DNA from 3 places in the Blautia intestinihominis genome. Region 1 is predicted to be linked to each of the others. Evidence: riboswitches for the same ligand, from Rfam matches in the RefSeq annotation. Region 1 holds a riboswitch; each other region holds the start of a gene.

Region 1 (5,457 bases):
TCAGCCGCCAAAATACCAGTTTTATACGCAAAAAAGCCCGCTGGCATACGGGAGAGGGACCAGCGGGCAAAGGGAGAAAAGGGACAAAGTTAAAGCAGACGGAATACCTGTTCCACCGCTGCAGCCATATTGGCTTTGGCAGTAGCCGGATCCATGGCTTCACTGAGGGTGGAGATTCCACGGACGATCGGAAAAAATGCATCAATACCGGCTTCGTTGCAGGCAACGGCTTCTTTTGTGACGCTTCCTGCAAAAGCGACGGTTTTTGCACCATATTTTTTGCCGAGTTTTGCGACGCCTACAGGAGCTTTTCCCATGGCGGTCTGATGATCCAGACGACCCTCACCGGTTACGACAACATCGGCGTTTTTCATTTCGTCCTCAAGATGGACAGCATTCAGGATAAGCTGGATGCCAGGAGTCAGTTCTCCGTTTAAGTAGCTTAAGAATGCAAAACCAAGTCCGCCTGCGGCACCTGCACCGGATGCGTTCATGTTGTCTTTTCCGATGGTCTGTGAGGTAACTTTTGCATAGTTTTCCATTCCGGCATCGAGGACCGGAAGCATTTCGGAAGTAACGCCTTTCTGCGGACCATAGATGTAAGTGGCACCCTGGAAGCCGCAGAGCGGGTTTGTGACATCACATGCGATCTTGAAATTACACTGGGAGAGAAGCTCAGCATTGTCGGAAAGTCTGACGGAAGCCACTTTGGCAAGCGCCTGTCCGCCTTCGCCGGTGTCCTGACCGTCTTTGTCAAGGAAAGTAAATCCAAGAGCCTTAAGCATTCCGATCCCACCGTCATTGGTAGCACTGCCGCCGATTCCGATGATGAAATTGCGGATTCCCTTGTTGATGGCGTGAAGGATCATTTCACCGACACCGTAAGTGGTAGCGATCATAGGATCTTTCTGCTCGGAGATCGTGATCCCGGCGGCAGAAGCCATCTCCATGACAGCAGTGTTGGTGTCCTTGAGATAACCATAATATGCGTTGACCGGTTCATGATAAGGTCCGGTAACTGTGACATCGACACGTTCTCCATTCAGCCCTTCGATCAGGGCATCCGTAGTTCCCTCGCCGCCGTCAGCCAGTGGTTTGACGATCACTTCTGCATCTTTATGTGCGGCAAGAACGCCGGCTTTGACAGCCATGCCGGCTTCCATGGAAGTCATGCTTCCTTTAAATGAATCAACAGCAACTACAACTTTCATAACAAAACCCCCTGTTGGTAATGTGAATGTTTTTTTGAAAAAGCTGCTCAGGCAGTAAACGCAAATGTGTAAGGTGATTGGAGGAACTGAACAGCTTTGATGATGTTACTATAGCATGTGCGGGATGAAAAAGATATGTCTTTGATACTGAAAAATAAAGATAAATTTACGAAATATATATACTATATAACAAAATATTTGAAATGAAGCGGATAAAAGAATTGTAAAGTGCAGATCTGCATGATGAGTATAATGCGATAGTCTGAACGTGGTGTCTGCTTGTAAAAACAGATACCACGTTTGTCTATTCTTTATTTTGGTTCTTTTCCAGCAGCAAATACCATCATCATCTCGTTGGTAAGACTGCTGTTGTTGTCCTGACCGATAATTTGATCACGCTCAAACCACTGTGCTATGGAAAGCTCTTCGTGATCCACCGTGAGAGTATCATCTCCGTCTACATCACAGAAAAATCCGAAAAGTAAAGTGCCGGAGAAGGACCATGGCTGGCTCTTGTAATAACGAAGATTTTTGACTTTAAGGCCGACCTCTTCCATGACCTCACGCTGGACGGTCTCTTCAATGGTTTCCCCAATTTCTGCAAATCCGGCGATCAGAGCATATTGTTTAAAACTCCGGCCTTCATATTTGGAACAAATGATCTTGTCACCGTTTGTGATGCCGACGATGACAGCCGGCATAAGTACCGGGTATTCCCGACGGCCGCAGGAAGGGCAGTACATCATACGCTCTTTTGTGTCATGCTTCATTGGTTTTCCACAGCATCCGCAGAAACGCCGATTTTTGTACCAGAACCAGAGCTGATATCCAGTGACTGTGGCGAAAGCAAGATACTGTGGCTGGACATAACGAAGCTCTCTTGTTTCATGGAATTCATAGCCCGGCAGCAGGGATGTATCAAGTCCCGGGATCAGATAAAAACGTTCCTGATCAATGGAAAAAAGATAGATATAATTTTCGTACAGATCGCTTACATTTCCTTCCAGTTCGCGAAAACGTGGAAGAGAGATGGAAACGTCATCTTCTTTTTTATGGAAGAAACACTTTCCATTTTCGTAAGCGAGAATGATGCTGTTGCCATCCGGTGTGACTGGTTTATATTCATTGTGATAAGTATGCGGTGCGATATCCTGAATCATAAAAAATCCTCCTTTTGGTGATAACTACGTAGTGGTCATGCAGGACCGGAAAATATAATTCAGTATAGGACACACGCAGAAAAAATGCAACACAGAGAAAAAACGGGTGTGAAAAGAGATTATAACTTTTTACTTATGAATTTGTGAAAAAAGTATCAGATACTATTGACAATGACCAAAGGGTATGCTATTATAATGTCAGTATAATTCCATATTGAACATATGAAGTGCTGGCTGTGTCCGCGTAGCAGTCAGAAGAGGGAATCAGGTGAGAGTCCTGAGCGATCCGGTCACTGTAACAGAGGAGCGAACCTTCATTATCCCATTGTACATAGTATGAGAAGGGGAAGGCAAGCGATGATCCTGAAGTCAGGAAACCTGCTTTGTATGGCGAGGTTAAACTTCCGTGTAAAGTGTAACAACCAACTTAGGGATATCCGCAGTCCCAGAGTGTTGTCTGCTTATTGGAAGCAGGCATTTTTTTATGGAATTCGCCTGTTCGTATGAATTATACCTCATGCTTGTAATTGCGGTGGCCGCCGCAGAGCATGGTAACCCATTAAGGGTATGATTAAATGGCAGGCGATACTGCTTCGGATGCATTCGTTCCCTCCGCATATTTGAACGGATTCATTGTCTACCCCGGAGCAGCATCGCAAATCCTCTATAAGAATGTTTGAATGACAGCATGACATTGATCATAGCTGCTTTTTTTATATCTTCTTATAGGATATAATAGGATGAAAAGGGGATGGAGGTGAATATTATGGAGAAACCGTATTGGGAAGGGAAACATTATTCCTATTTCAGCAATAAGGAGTGTGAATATTTTCCATGCCATAAAGGGGCAGACCCGGAGAACTTTAATTGTCTGTTTTGTTATTGCCCGTTGTATGCACTGGGTGATAAATGTGGCGGGAATTTTAAGTTTACGGATAAGGGATTTAAGGACTGCACGGATTGTCAGCTGCCGCATAAGAGGAAGAATTATGGGTATGTGACTGGGAAGTATGCGGAGTTGGTGGAGTTGATGAAGAAGATGGGGTAGGTGAGGAATGGGGACGCCTACGGAGAAACACCTCCTGTACGGATGACATTCGCTCACCGGGGTGTGGCCCCTGAACGCCGCCCGTAGGGCGGCAGATTAGGGACCGGTGTGTGGGAGACTCATTATCTCTCTTCTAATATCATTTTCAACCTTGGAATCTGATTATTCAAGATCAGTTCCTCCGGGAACATTTCTTCATGCACGAATTCGGCGGCACAGGTGAAGTCTCCGATGTGTTCTGTGCCGTGGCTGTCGCTGGGGAGGACGATCGGGATGTTGTATTTGCGGCAGCAGCGCAGGATCTCGCGGTTGTTGGCTCGGGTGTCTCCTCGGTAGCCGTAGGGGGCGAGGGAGGCTTCGTTGATTTCAAAGATCACTCCGAATTCTTTTGCTGCGACTGCAAGTGTCTCATAATCTGCTGGAAAATGCGGATTATCGCAATGTCCGAGGATTTTGACGCAGGGATGCTTCATAGCGTTCAGGTAAGCACTTGTATTTTCTTTTACAGAACCACTCTTATAATTTTGCGCGTGCATGCTCGCGATCGCGTAATCCAGTTTGTCAAGAAGTTCATCACTTAAATCTACATGTCCATCAACATCAAGGATATTCAGTTCAACTCCAAACAATAATTCAATCCCAAAGCGTTTCTTGGGAGAATAAGAAAGACTTCTGAAATAAGAAGAAGTTCCCGCGGCAAGTGTGCCAGGTCCATGGTCTGTGATCCCGAGCAGTTTAAGGCCCTTCTTTGAAGCCGCTTTTGCCATATCAGAAACAGTACAGGTCGTTCCGTGCCCGCTTGCGATTGAATGTGTATGTACATCAGAAAGATACATTTTTGTTCCTCCTCTGATCAGAAAAAATTGTCACTGCCAACTTCATTTACAGCAACAAAAACTATACTGACTTCAGTATGGCAGTTCAAAATCCAAAAGTCAACTCAAAAATCAAATTCCAAATAAAAACCAACACAAAACAAACAAAAACCACAACAAAACCCGCACAAAAAACCGATAAATACTGTTGGATTCCGTTGACATGCGAGGGTGGGTAGAGTATAATGATTCTATATGAATCGTGGCGTCATAGCGCCTTTTGAAGGTGCCAGTGGCACATCCGCTGATACATATGAGATATGGCGTTTGAGACACCATAAGAAAGGAGAAGTGTGGAGATGTTTAATACCACAGATATTCCAAAGTCATCCAGAATTCCGAAACTGGTTGAGGCACTTTATGCCCACATGCCGGTTATCGAATCTGCAAGGGCGAAGCTTATCACAGAATCGTACAAGGCCACAGAGGGACAGCCTACGATCACCAGACGTGCAGAAGCTTTTGCCCACATTCTCCGTAATATCCCGATCATCATCCGTGACAACGAACTGATTGTTGGAAGCAGCACGATCGCACCGCGAGGATGTCAGACTTTCCCGGAATTTTCCTACCAGTGGCTGGAGGATGAACTGGATACGGTTGAAACGAGGAGCGCAGACCCGTTTTACATTGCTGAGGAGACCAAGCAGGAGTTAAGAGAAGTACATAAATACTGGAAGGGCAAAACCTCCAGCGAACTTGCAACCTCCTACATGGCGCCGGAAGCAATCAGAGCAATCGAACACAATATTTTTACACCAGGCAACTATTTTTACAACGGTGTCGGACATGTAACTGTTAAATATGAAGAAGTTCTTGCAATCGGTTACAAGGGAATCATCGACAAAGCACAGGCAGAACTCGACAGATGTCAGGTTGGAGACGGCAATTACGTCAAGAAATCACATTTTCTTAAGGCAGTCATCCTTTCCTGCCAGGCAGTCATCGAATACGCAGAGCGTTATGCAGAGCTTGCGTCCCAGATGGCAGCAGAGTGTACCGATCCTGCACGTAAACAGGAACTTCTGCAGATCTCACAGAACTGCAGCCGTGTTCCGGCAAATGGAGCAACAAGCTTCTATGAAGCATGCCAGTCCTTCTGGTTTGTACAGCAGCTCCTTCAGGTTGAATCCAGCGGACATTCCATTTCCCCTGGACGTTTT
Region 2 (5,457 bases), on a different contig from region 1:
TATTTCTTTCCTTTCCTCAGATCTTGAAGAAGTTCTTCCGGTATGTGAAGAATATGGTATGTATTATGTACGTGGCTCAGGAACGATCAGTGATGAAATGTATGAGAAAGTAAAGGATAATCCTTATTTTCTGGGAACAATAGGAACATCTGTTGAAACAGAAATGGATGCGGCTGCCAATATGGCGGAGTATTTTGTTTCAGAGGATCAGAATAACCAGAATCATTACATAATAGCATGTGGAGGATCTGCTATCGGTAATGAGATGCATCGTCTGAGAACGATTGGTATTCTGAATAAGCTTCAGGAAGCATATGGCCTGTCATATGAGAAGTCTGTAGAAGAACTGGTGAATACGCAGGATACTGAAGAAATTGAAACAGGCAGTGACATTAAGATTACTCTGGTTCCGGGGTATCCAAAAGATCACCTGGATGAAAAGCTGGCTGATTCGCTGAATACAGGAGATTATAATGTTATTCTGAGTGTAGTGAGCGCAAGTGATTTTATCAAGATAATTGATGCTTATGAAGAAGAGAACAGTACAGATGTATTGTTGGGTTCCATTGACTGTTTTACAGAAGATACATACGAAATGTTTAATAAAAAGGGATATAACGGCAAGGAAAGAATCGACTATCTTGTAGGAAAATACGGTGCTATCGTTGCACCATCATTTGTTGCCATGAAAAATGCTCTGGAAGGCTTTGCAGAAGATTACCGTGAAGATGGAAGTGCTTTCCGGCTGCAGCAGTCATTCTGGACAGCGGATTCAGTAGATGAGTTTAATAAGCAGTATGCGTTATCTATTGGAATGTATGATAATACATATAGTGTAGAGGACATGATGGAAGTTCTGAAATCCTATACACCGGAAACAAATTTTGAGAAATTCCGGAAATTTACGGAAAAATAGATAGAAAATAAGAGTCTAAAATAATTGACGTATACATGATGGTATGTTATGCTAGATGAGTATTCATACGGTCATTTAATGATTTTAGAGATAAGTTCAGACCAGCAGAAGCGTCCTGCTGGTCTGATTAAAAGGGAAACCGGTGTAAATCCGGTACGATCCCGTCACTGTGATAGTTGGTTTTCAGCTGAATGCCACTGGAAGATATTTTTCTGGGAAGGTGCTGAAAATGGGTAAGCTTAAGTCAGGAGACCTGCTTATTTCTGGTAAAAGAGATTCTTGCGGACGACGAGAAATCCTGCTTAAGAGTTACAACTTCATGTGTTGCATATATATGTTTGATTCTTTAATGGTAAGATTTCGTGACGGATGTGGGAGCATCTGTCTTTTTTTTCGTTCAAAATCACAGGAATGGACAGTATGAGAAGGAAGAAAAACAACGAAGAAACAAAAAAAGAAAGGAAGTAAAGGATGAAAAAAACAAAAAGAGAATTACTTGTGTTAGCAGCGGCAACAACAGTTGCATTATTAATGGGAGTTACTGTACAGGCGAAGGGTGATGAGAAGGTTTTAAACTTCGGATGTCAGATGTACACAGATGGATGTGTAAACAGTGCAAATGATGAAAACAGTGGATGGAATGCTATGAGATATGGTATTGCTGAAGCATTATTTAAATTCGATGACAATATGGAAGTTATCCCGTGGCTTGCTGAGAGTTATGAAGTAAATGACGAGCATACAGAATGGACGATCAAGCTGAAAGACGGAATTAAATTCTCTGACGGATGTGATTTAACTCCGACAAAGGTAAAAGAGTATTTTGATCACATGAAAGAGGTAGGACCTTCCGGATCTGCCAAACCGGAGAAATATCTGGAATTTGAAGCAGAAGTTACTGTAGATGATGATGCAAATACTATTAACATCAAAACAAGCAAACCATATGCAAACCTTGTAGGACAGCTCTGCCACCCAACTATGGGAATCACAGATGTAGAACATATTGAAAACTACGATAATGGAATTATTGGAACAGGTCCATACAAGATTGAAGAATTCAATGGTGTAGGTGTTGGTTATACATTAGCTGCAAATGAGTATTATCGTGAAGATGTTCCATACGATAAGATCAATCTGCTGTTCATGGGAGATAACTCCGCAAAAACAATGGCTCTCCAGAGTGGTCAGGTAGACTTGGTTGAGAATATCACAAATGTAGCAGATATTCAGGATTTCCAGGACAGTGATGACTTTACTGTTGATATTGCATCCGGTGTACGCTGCGGATTTGCATGGATGAACTTTGATGGTGTTCTTGGAAACAAAACACTTCGTCAGGCAATCCTGATGGCAATTGACTATGATACAATCTGTAATTCCAGAACAATCGGTGGACTTTATACACCAGGATTTTCCGTACTGCCATCTACTCTGAACTATGATTACGACAAACTTGAGAATCCATATACCTATGATCCGGAAAAAGCAAAACAGATTCTGGATGATGCAGGAATCGTTGACACAGATGGAGATGGAATCCGTGAACTGGATGGCCAGAATATCAACCTTAGATATATTTCTTATGAAAACCGTCTTCTGAATGACTTTGCAGATGCTCACGCACAGTATCTTGCAGAAATCGGCATCGGTGTTGTTCCTGAATACGGAAGCTCAGATGATCAGTGGAGTAAACTTGCAGCACTGGATTATGACTTTAATAACAATAACTGGATCACTGTTGGTACCGGAGATCCTCTGGCATATATGGCTAACTGGGCAACTGATACCAGCTACTGCGCATACTCCAACCCGGACTATGATAAGTTATATGAAGAATTAAAAGGTGAAATGGATCCGGAAAAGAGAAAAGATCTGATCTTCCAGATGCAGCAGATCCTGGTAGATGATGCAGCGGTTCTGATTGATGGATACTACAACTCATCTATGATCTACAGTAAGAAAGTTGGTTCTGCACATATCCATACAGCAGATTACTACTGGCTGTCAACAGAAATTACTCCTGCAGAATAAGAAAAGTCTGCGAATTGTGAAGTTACTGAATAGTTACAAACAGAAATAAAAAGAGGTGTCTTTTTTGAGTAAAAAGCAAATAATCAAGCGTTTATTACAGATTGTGATCGTATTGATCGGTATCAGCTTTATTACATTTGCACTGACCTTTATGTCACCAGGTGACCCTGTACGAAACATGTACACGGCAACCGGTGTAATGCCTACTGAAGAAATGGTTCAGGAGACACGCGAGGAACTTGGTCTGAATGATCCGTTTCTGGTGCAGTATACCAGATGGCTTAAGAACTGTCTGAAAGGTGACTTTGGCAAATCATACAGCTTAAATAAACCAGTTACAGAACTTCTTGCAGCCAGATTATGGCCGACTTTGAAACTTACATTAATGGCCATGATCCTTATGCTGGTTATTTCTGTACCTTTAGGTATGTTGTCTGCCATATATAAAGATAAATGGATCGATTATCTCGTCCGGGGAATTACATTCCTCGGATGTGCGATGCCTAACTTCTGGGTTGGACTTCTGTTAATGCTGGCATTCTGTGTTTATATCAATGCATTTCCGGTTATCAGTTCTGCGGGAGACTTTAAGAGTCTGTTTCTTCCGGCTTTGACACTTGCGATTGCAATGTCTTCCAAATATACCAGACAGGTAAGAACAGCGGTGCTGGATGAACTGAGTCAGGATTATGTGATCGGTGCACAGGCAAGAGGAGTAAAGAAATCAAAGATTATCTGGGGCAATGTATTTCCAAATTCATTGCTTCCGCTGATCACAATGTTTGGTCTTTCCATAGGATCACTTCTTGGAGGAACCAGTGTTGTAGAAGTAATCTTCTCTTATCCGGGTCTTGGAAACCTTGCAGTTTCAGCAATCACATCCAGTGATTACAATCTGATCCAGGGATATGTATTATGGCTTGCCCTGATTTATATGGTCATTAACCTGATCGTTGATGCATCTTATGTTTATATTGATCCACGTATGCGTTTAAAGGAGTAGAATCATGAAAAAGAAAAACAGATTTTTAGCAAATAAAACTTTTGTCGTGTTTTCTATTCTTGCAGTCTGTATTATTCTGACAGCAGTATTTGCACCGGTGGTAACCAGAGGGGTTGACCCGTTAAAAGGTTCTCTGGTAGATGCACTGCTTCCGCCATGCAAGGAACATATTTTTGGAACCGACAAAATGGGCAGGGATATTTTTTCAAGAGTTATTTATGGAGCACGTGCATCTCTGTCAGCAACCTTTGGTGTTGTTGCCCTGATCTTTCTGGTGGGAACTGTTACCGGAGTCCTTGCAGGATATTTCGGAGGTGTCATTGATGCTGTTATTATGCGAATTGCAGATATGATGCTTGCTTTCCCAGGACTGGTACTTGCTCTTGCTGTTGCAGGTATTATGGGCGCAAGTATCAAAAATGCGATCATCGCTATTGTAGTAGTAAGCTGGACCAAATATGCGCGTCTGGCACGAAGCCTGGTTATGAAGATCCGTGACAGGGATTATGTATCAGCAGCGATCGTTACCGGTTCCAAAACACCGTATATGCTGTTTCGATATATGCTTCCAAATGCACTTCCTACACTGATCATTACTGCTGCGACAGATATAGGTTCCATGATGCTGGAACTGGCAGCAATGTCCTTCCTGGGATTTGGCGCGAAGCCGCCGGCACCGGAATGGGGTTATATGCTGAATGAAGGAAGAGCGTGTATGCAGTCCGCTCCGTGGCTGATGATCTTCCCGGGTCTTGCTATTTTTGTAGTAGTTGTTGTATTTAATATGCTTGGGGATTCCATCCGTGATATCCTCGATCCAAGAAATGAGTAGGAGGAATAAACATGCTGAAATTAGATAATGTGACAATCTCCTACAAAAATGTTCCAACTGTTCAGAATTTTAATCTGGATATGAAAGAGGGACAGATCGTTTCTCTGGTAGGAGAATCCGGAAGTGGAAAAACCACTGTTATCCGTGCTGTTCTGGGACTTCTTGCAGGTGGCGGTAAGGTCACAGAAGGAAGTATTACATTTGAAGGAGAAGACCTCTTATCCTATACACCGGAACAGTGGAGAAAACTTCGTGGTTCTGATATTTCCATGATTTTTCAGGACAGTGGTGCAATGATGAATCCGACACGTAAAGTCGGAAAAGTATTCACAGAATATATTCTTACTCATGAGAAAATTTCCAAAAAAGAGGCATGGAGTAAGGGAATCGCAATGCTGGAGCGAATGAGACTTCCGTCTCCGGATAATATTATGGAATCTTATCCTTTCCAGTTATCCGGTGGTATGAGACAGCGAGTTGGTATTGCGATGGGAATGACTTATCAGCCGAAGCTTCTTCTTGCAGATGAACCGACTTCTGCACTGGATGTAACAACGCAGGCACAGATCGTGCGTCAGATGATGAAGCTCAGAGATGATTATCATACAGGCATTATTGTAGTAACCCATAATCTGGGTGTAGCTGCCTACATGTCAGATTATATTGTTGTAA
Region 3 (5,457 bases), on a different contig from region 1:
TAAAAGAGATCCTGCATATGGCGGGCGAGGGAATCTGGAAGGTCAGAAACATCCTGATCACCTTTATGCTGATCGGAATGCTGACCGCACTCTGGAGACAGGCAGGAACGATCCCGGTGATCATCTGCTATACGATCCATTTTATAAAACCATCGGTCTTTCTTCTGATGGTATTTCTTTTGAACTCGCTGGTTTCGGTGCTGACCGGAACTTCGTTTGGGACAGCGGCAACAGTAGGCGTTGTCTGTGCGACGATGGGCTCTGTCCTTTCGGTATCTCCGTGGCTCTGCGGCGGTGCGATCCTTTCGGGAATCTTTTTTGGTGATCGCTGTTCACCGGTCTCGACCAGCGCCCTTCTTGTGTCAGAACTGACAGAGACCAGCATTTACAGGAACATCAGAAATATGCTCCGCAGTGCACTGATCCCCTTTGTACTGGTCTGCATCCTGTATACAATGATCGGAATGAAGACTTCCCATACACAGGAACTGCCGGATCTTACCGGAGTTTTTCATCAGGAATTTCGGATCGTCTGGTGGACACTTCTGCCGGCACTGGTGATCCTGGCTTTGTCCGTGGCGCAGCTCGGAGTCAAAATCTCTATGCTTGCAAGCATTGCCGTGGCACTTGTCTTATGCGTCTGGATACAGGGGATGCCGCTTATGGAACTCCCGCACATCCTTATCTTTGGCTTTCACAGCGAAAATGCAGAGATCGCTTCCATGCTGGATGGAGGAGGGATCGTTTCCATGCTGAGGGTCGGTGCGATCGTGTGTCTTTCCTCATCCTATTCAGGGATTTTTGAGAAAACGGGGATCCTCGACGGGATCCAGGCGACCGTAGAAACTCTGGCACAAAAAACATTTCCGTTTCTTGCGATCCTGCTCACATCAGCAGCAGCCAGCGCGATCGCCTGCAACCAGACACTTGCGATCATGCTGACACAGCAGCTCTGCGCCAGAACAGAACGAGACAAAGAAAGGTTTGCGAATGACCTGGAGGACAGTGTCGTGATCCTTGCACCAATGATCCCATGGTCGATCGCGGGGGCAGTTCCGCTTACGGCAGTCGGTGCACCACAGAGCAGTATTTTATTCGCGTTTTTCCTGTATCTGCTGCCGCTTTGCAGGGTATTGGATGGAATTCGGAAGAAAGGATAAGAAAAATGAAATTTACAAGAGAACAGATAGCAAAAGCGCTGAAACTTTATGTCATTACGGACCGAAGCTGGCTGAAAGAAGACGAGACACTTCTTTCTGTCTGCGAAAAGGTGATCCAGAACGGGGCAACCTTCCTTCAGCTCCGAGAAAAAGAACTGGGTGCAGAAGAGACAAGAAAAGAAGCCATAGAACTTCAGAAACTCTGCCGCAGGTACAATATCCCCTTTGTAGTGAACGACAGTGTGGAAATCGCATTGGAAATGGATGCGGACGGTGTACATGTCGGTCAGTCAGACATTAAGGAAAGAGACATCCGTGCCATGATAGGACCGGACAAAATCCTCGGGATGACAGCCAAGACTGTTGAACAGGCGATCGCAGCCGAAAAAGCCGGAGCAGATTACATCGGAACAGGGGCGGTTTTTGGCAGCACGACAAAGAAAGATGCCAAATATCTTTCCATGGAAGAACTGAAGAAGATCGCAGCCTCTGTCAGTATTCCGGTCGTGGCGATCGGCGGGATCAACAGCGAAAATGTCTCACAGCTTGAGGGCAGCGGAGTCAACGGTGCAGCCGTGATCTCGGGGATCTTTGCAGCGGAAGATCCGGCAGCAAAAACAGCACAGATGAGCAGGCTGACCGATATATTTTGTTAAAAATAGCCCAAATGTATTGTAATTTGTCAAAAAATATGATACTGTATAGAAAATTGAATAAAGAAGATAACAGGTGCCGAGGGCATTGTTCATGAGGTTAAAAGGGAAACAGGTGAGAAACCTGTACGATCTCGTCACTGTAAGCACGGAGTACGGTTCTGTATGCATTAAGCATGATCACTGGGAAACTGGGAAGATAGAACCATATGTTGAGCGGCAAGTCAGGAAACCTGCCTGTTGTCTGGTACGGGAATATGGATTCCAGATCACGAGTAATTGGTCGTACCGTTTTTTGATAGACCACTTACCCCTTTTTTGAGGGCTTTTTTTGTGTGCAGGATTCTGTTCAGTTTTCGTACTGTAATGTCAAAGGAGGACAAAAACATGAAAAACAAAACTGTAAAAGCACTTGCAACACTGTTAGCGATCACAACTGTATCTATGATGGGTACAGCAGGAGTTATGGCTTCTGACAACACCGCAGAGGACACTGCAACAGAGGCAGCAGCAGATGACGCAGATGACGCAGAAGCAGCAGACGATACAGCAGAGGCATCTGATGATGACCAGGCAGCAGCAGACAACGTTGCAGCACTGATCGACAAGATCTACGTTCAGGAAAGAAACGACACAACAGATGAGGACTGTAAGGCAGCCAAAGAAGCATGGGATGCTCTGACAGACGCACAGAAAGAACTGGTAGAAGGTGAAGAAGCAAGCCCGGAATATTTCGGACGTGACACAGGCGATGCTTCCAAGGATGACCCACGCAACCAGGATGAGATCGGTGAGAACGAACTTCTTGTTGTAAGCTTTGGTACTTCCTTCAACGACAGCCGTGCACAGGATATCAAAGGAATCGAAGATGCTCTGGCAGCAGCTTATCCGGACTGGTCCGTAAGACGTGCTTTCACAGCACAGATCATCATCAACCATGTAGAGGCAAGAGATGATGAAGCAATCGACAACATGGATCAGGCTCTTGACCGTGCAGTAGCAAACGGAGTTAAGAACCTTGTTGTTCAGCCTACACATCTGATGCATGGTGCTGAGTACGATGAGATGGTAGAAGTAATCGACAACTACAAAGACAAATTCGAATCTGTAGCAATCGCAGAGCCAATGCTTGGTGAAGTTGGTGATGACGCTACTGTGATCAACGACGACAAGAAAGCAGTTGCACAGGCTATCACAGATGAAGCTTGCAAGGTAGCAGGATATGACAGCATGGAAGCAGCCGCAGAAGACGGAACAGCATTCGTATTCATGGGACATGGTACTTCTCATACAGCAAACGTAACATACGATCAGATGCAGACACAGATGGAAGACCTTGGATTCACAAACGCTTTCATCGGAACTGTTGAAGGTGAGCCGGAAGACACCGCATGCGAAGAAGTTATCGCTAAGGTTAAAGATGCAGGCTTCAAGAAAGTCGTTCTTCGTCCGCTTATGGTTGTAGCTGGTGACCATGCAAACAACGATATGGCTGGTGATGATGAAGATTCCTGGAAGAGCCAGTTCGAGGCATCCGGAGCATTTGACAGTGTTGACTGCCAGATCGAAGGTCTTGGGAGAGTCGCAGCAGTTGAGGATCTGTATGTAGCACATACAAAAGATGCTATCGATTCTCTGGGAACAGCTGATGATGCAGCAGAAGTAACAGATGACACAGAAGAAGCTTCTGATGATGCAGCAGCAGAGGAAACAACAGACGATGCAGCTGATACTACAGAAGAAGCAGCAGAATAATAAAGAAACAGTTTTTATGTAAGATAACGGGGCTGCCCGGGAGGATCTAGGTCTTTCCGGGCATTTCCTGTAAAAGCAGGAGGAAAATATTATGAAACGTTCAGTGGCAATGATGGCATGCGTATTAAGCGGAGCACTTATGTTTGGAAGCTTTACGCCGGTTCTGGCAGAAACAGAAGTCAAGTCAGTTTCTACAGCAACAGCAGATGCCAAGAAGGATGATGCCAAGGCTGATACAACCGATAAGAAGGACGATGCAAAGGATGCAGTTCTGGAAGATGGCACCTACAGTGCTGAGTTTGACACAGACAGCGGAATGTTCCATGTAAACGAAGCAAACGATGGCAAGGGAGTCCTGACAGTCAAAGACGGTAAGATGACACTTCATGTAAGTCTGGCTTCCAAAAATATCGTAAATCTGTTTGTGGGAACAGCAGAGGATGCACAGAAAGATGGTGCAGAACTTCTCCAGCCGACAACAGATACTGTTACATACAGCGATGGAATGTCAGAAGAAGTTTATGGTTTTGATATTCCGGTTGAAGCTATTGACGAAGAATTTGACCTTGCCCTGATCGGAAAGAAAAACAAATGGTACGATCATAAGGTAAAAGTCACCAATCCTCAGAAAGAATCTGATGAGACAGCAGCAACAGAAGAGACGAAGGACACTTCAACAGACGATACAAAAGAAGCGTCAGAGAAATAAAATTGTCTTTGGACAAAACGATAACCAAATATGCAGTACAATAAAAATATCCTGTACGGATCCAGTGTCATAACTGAACCCGCCAGGATATTTTTTTATGTAGTAATATCGATCAGTGAAACTGAGGGATATTATTTGATGCGGATCTTGAATGTTGCTTTCTTTCCAGATCCGTCTGTTGCTTTGGCAGTGATGGTAACTGTACCTTTTTTGCCTTTGATGGTTTTGACTTTACCGTATTTGTCAACGGTAGCAAGTTTTGTATTGCTGGAAGACCATGCAAGTGATCTGTTTGCGCTTCCGCCCTGAGAAGTAACGGCTGCGGTTACTTTTGTGGACTGACCGTTGGTAACGGTAGTTTTTCCGGAAAGCCTGATGCTCTTTACAGAACCTTTCATGCAGGCAAGGGTGATTCTTGCATATTTCTTGCTGCCATCTTTTGCAGTAGCTGTGATGGTGACTTTTTTGCCGCCTGCATTTTTGTTGAAGGTTACAATACCGGTAGAGCTGACAGTTGCGATTCTGGTATTGCTGGATTTCCAGGTTACTGCTTTGTTTGTTGCATTGGAAGGAGTGATTGTAGCTCTGAGCTGTACTCTTTTGCCTGCTGTGATGTAGCGGGAAGGAGCAGCTGCAAGTTTGATGCTGGTTACTTTGTAAACTGGGTTGGCAACAGTAACTTTGCATGTTGCTTTTACTTTTCCTGCCGTAGCGGTGATCACAGCAGTACCTGCTTTCACTGCTTTTACAGTACCGTTAGCGGATACAGTTGCAACTTTGGTATTGCTGGATTTCCATACAACTTTGTCTGTTGTATTGGAAGGTGCAACAGTGGCCTTTAATGTAAAGGACTTACCGGTAGTGATTTTTTTGCTTGTAGCATTCAGCGTAACTTTGGCAGCGGCTACAGGTTTCTTAACCAGTGCTTTTACAGCTGCTGTAATATCAGAAGCCATCTTGTCAACATCGGCCTGCTGGTATACGGTACAGTTTTTGTTAACTGCGTCTACAGCAGCTCTTACAGCAGCAACCGTTTCGTCAGTGTAGATGGAGAGATCCTTTGGAACAGCAGCCAGAGCCGCATCTACAGCGGTGTAATCAGCAGCAGCAACCGGTGTAATGGTAAGTGTGCCATTTGTCTTGCTTACATTGAAGACACGCTCATACCAGGTACCATTTT

What was found. Region 1 has a riboswitch for cobalamin ahead of WMO75_RS02845 (cysteine-rich small domain-containing protein). Riboswitches for the same ligand answer to the same signal wherever they lie in the genome.
Region 2: another riboswitch for cobalamin. It lies ahead of WMO75_RS16830 (ABC transporter substrate-binding protein); the one in region 1 lies ahead of WMO75_RS02845 (cysteine-rich small domain-containing protein).
Region 3: another riboswitch for cobalamin. It lies ahead of WMO75_RS00510 (sirohydrochlorin cobaltochelatase); the one in region 1 lies ahead of WMO75_RS02845 (cysteine-rich small domain-containing protein).

The regions. Positions count from the first base shown of each region.
Region 1 is NZ_JBBMEI010000005.1:32,243-37,699, forward strand. It holds gene WMO75_RS02835 (glycerate kinase family protein) at 90-1,211, opposite strand; gene nudC (NAD(+) diphosphatase) at 1,523-2,371, opposite strand; cobalamin riboswitch at 2,580-2,771, shown strand; gene WMO75_RS02845 (cysteine-rich small domain-containing protein) at 3,138-3,419, shown strand; gene WMO75_RS02850 (phosphatase) at 3,542-4,255, opposite strand; gene WMO75_RS02855 (glycyl radical protein) at 4,594-5,457, shown strand, end outside.
Region 2 is NZ_JBBMEI010000086.1:869-6,325, forward strand. It holds gene WMO75_RS16825 (hypothetical protein) at 1-916, shown strand, start outside; cobalamin riboswitch at 992-1,191, shown strand; gene WMO75_RS16830 (ABC transporter substrate-binding protein) at 1,388-2,950, shown strand; gene nikB (nickel ABC transporter permease) at 3,006-3,953, shown strand; gene nikC (nickel transporter permease) at 3,958-4,785, shown strand; gene WMO75_RS16845 (ABC transporter ATP-binding protein) at 4,797-5,457, shown strand, end outside.
Region 3 is NZ_JBBMEI010000001.1:124,910-130,366, reverse strand. It holds gene WMO75_RS00520 (Na+/H+ antiporter NhaC family protein) at 1-1,160, shown strand, start outside; gene thiE (thiamine phosphate synthase) at 1,166-1,816, shown strand; cobalamin riboswitch at 1,871-2,068, shown strand; gene WMO75_RS00510 (sirohydrochlorin cobaltochelatase) at 2,201-3,568, shown strand; gene WMO75_RS00505 (hypothetical protein) at 3,660-4,277, shown strand; gene WMO75_RS00500 (Ig-like domain-containing protein) at 4,409-5,457, opposite strand, start outside.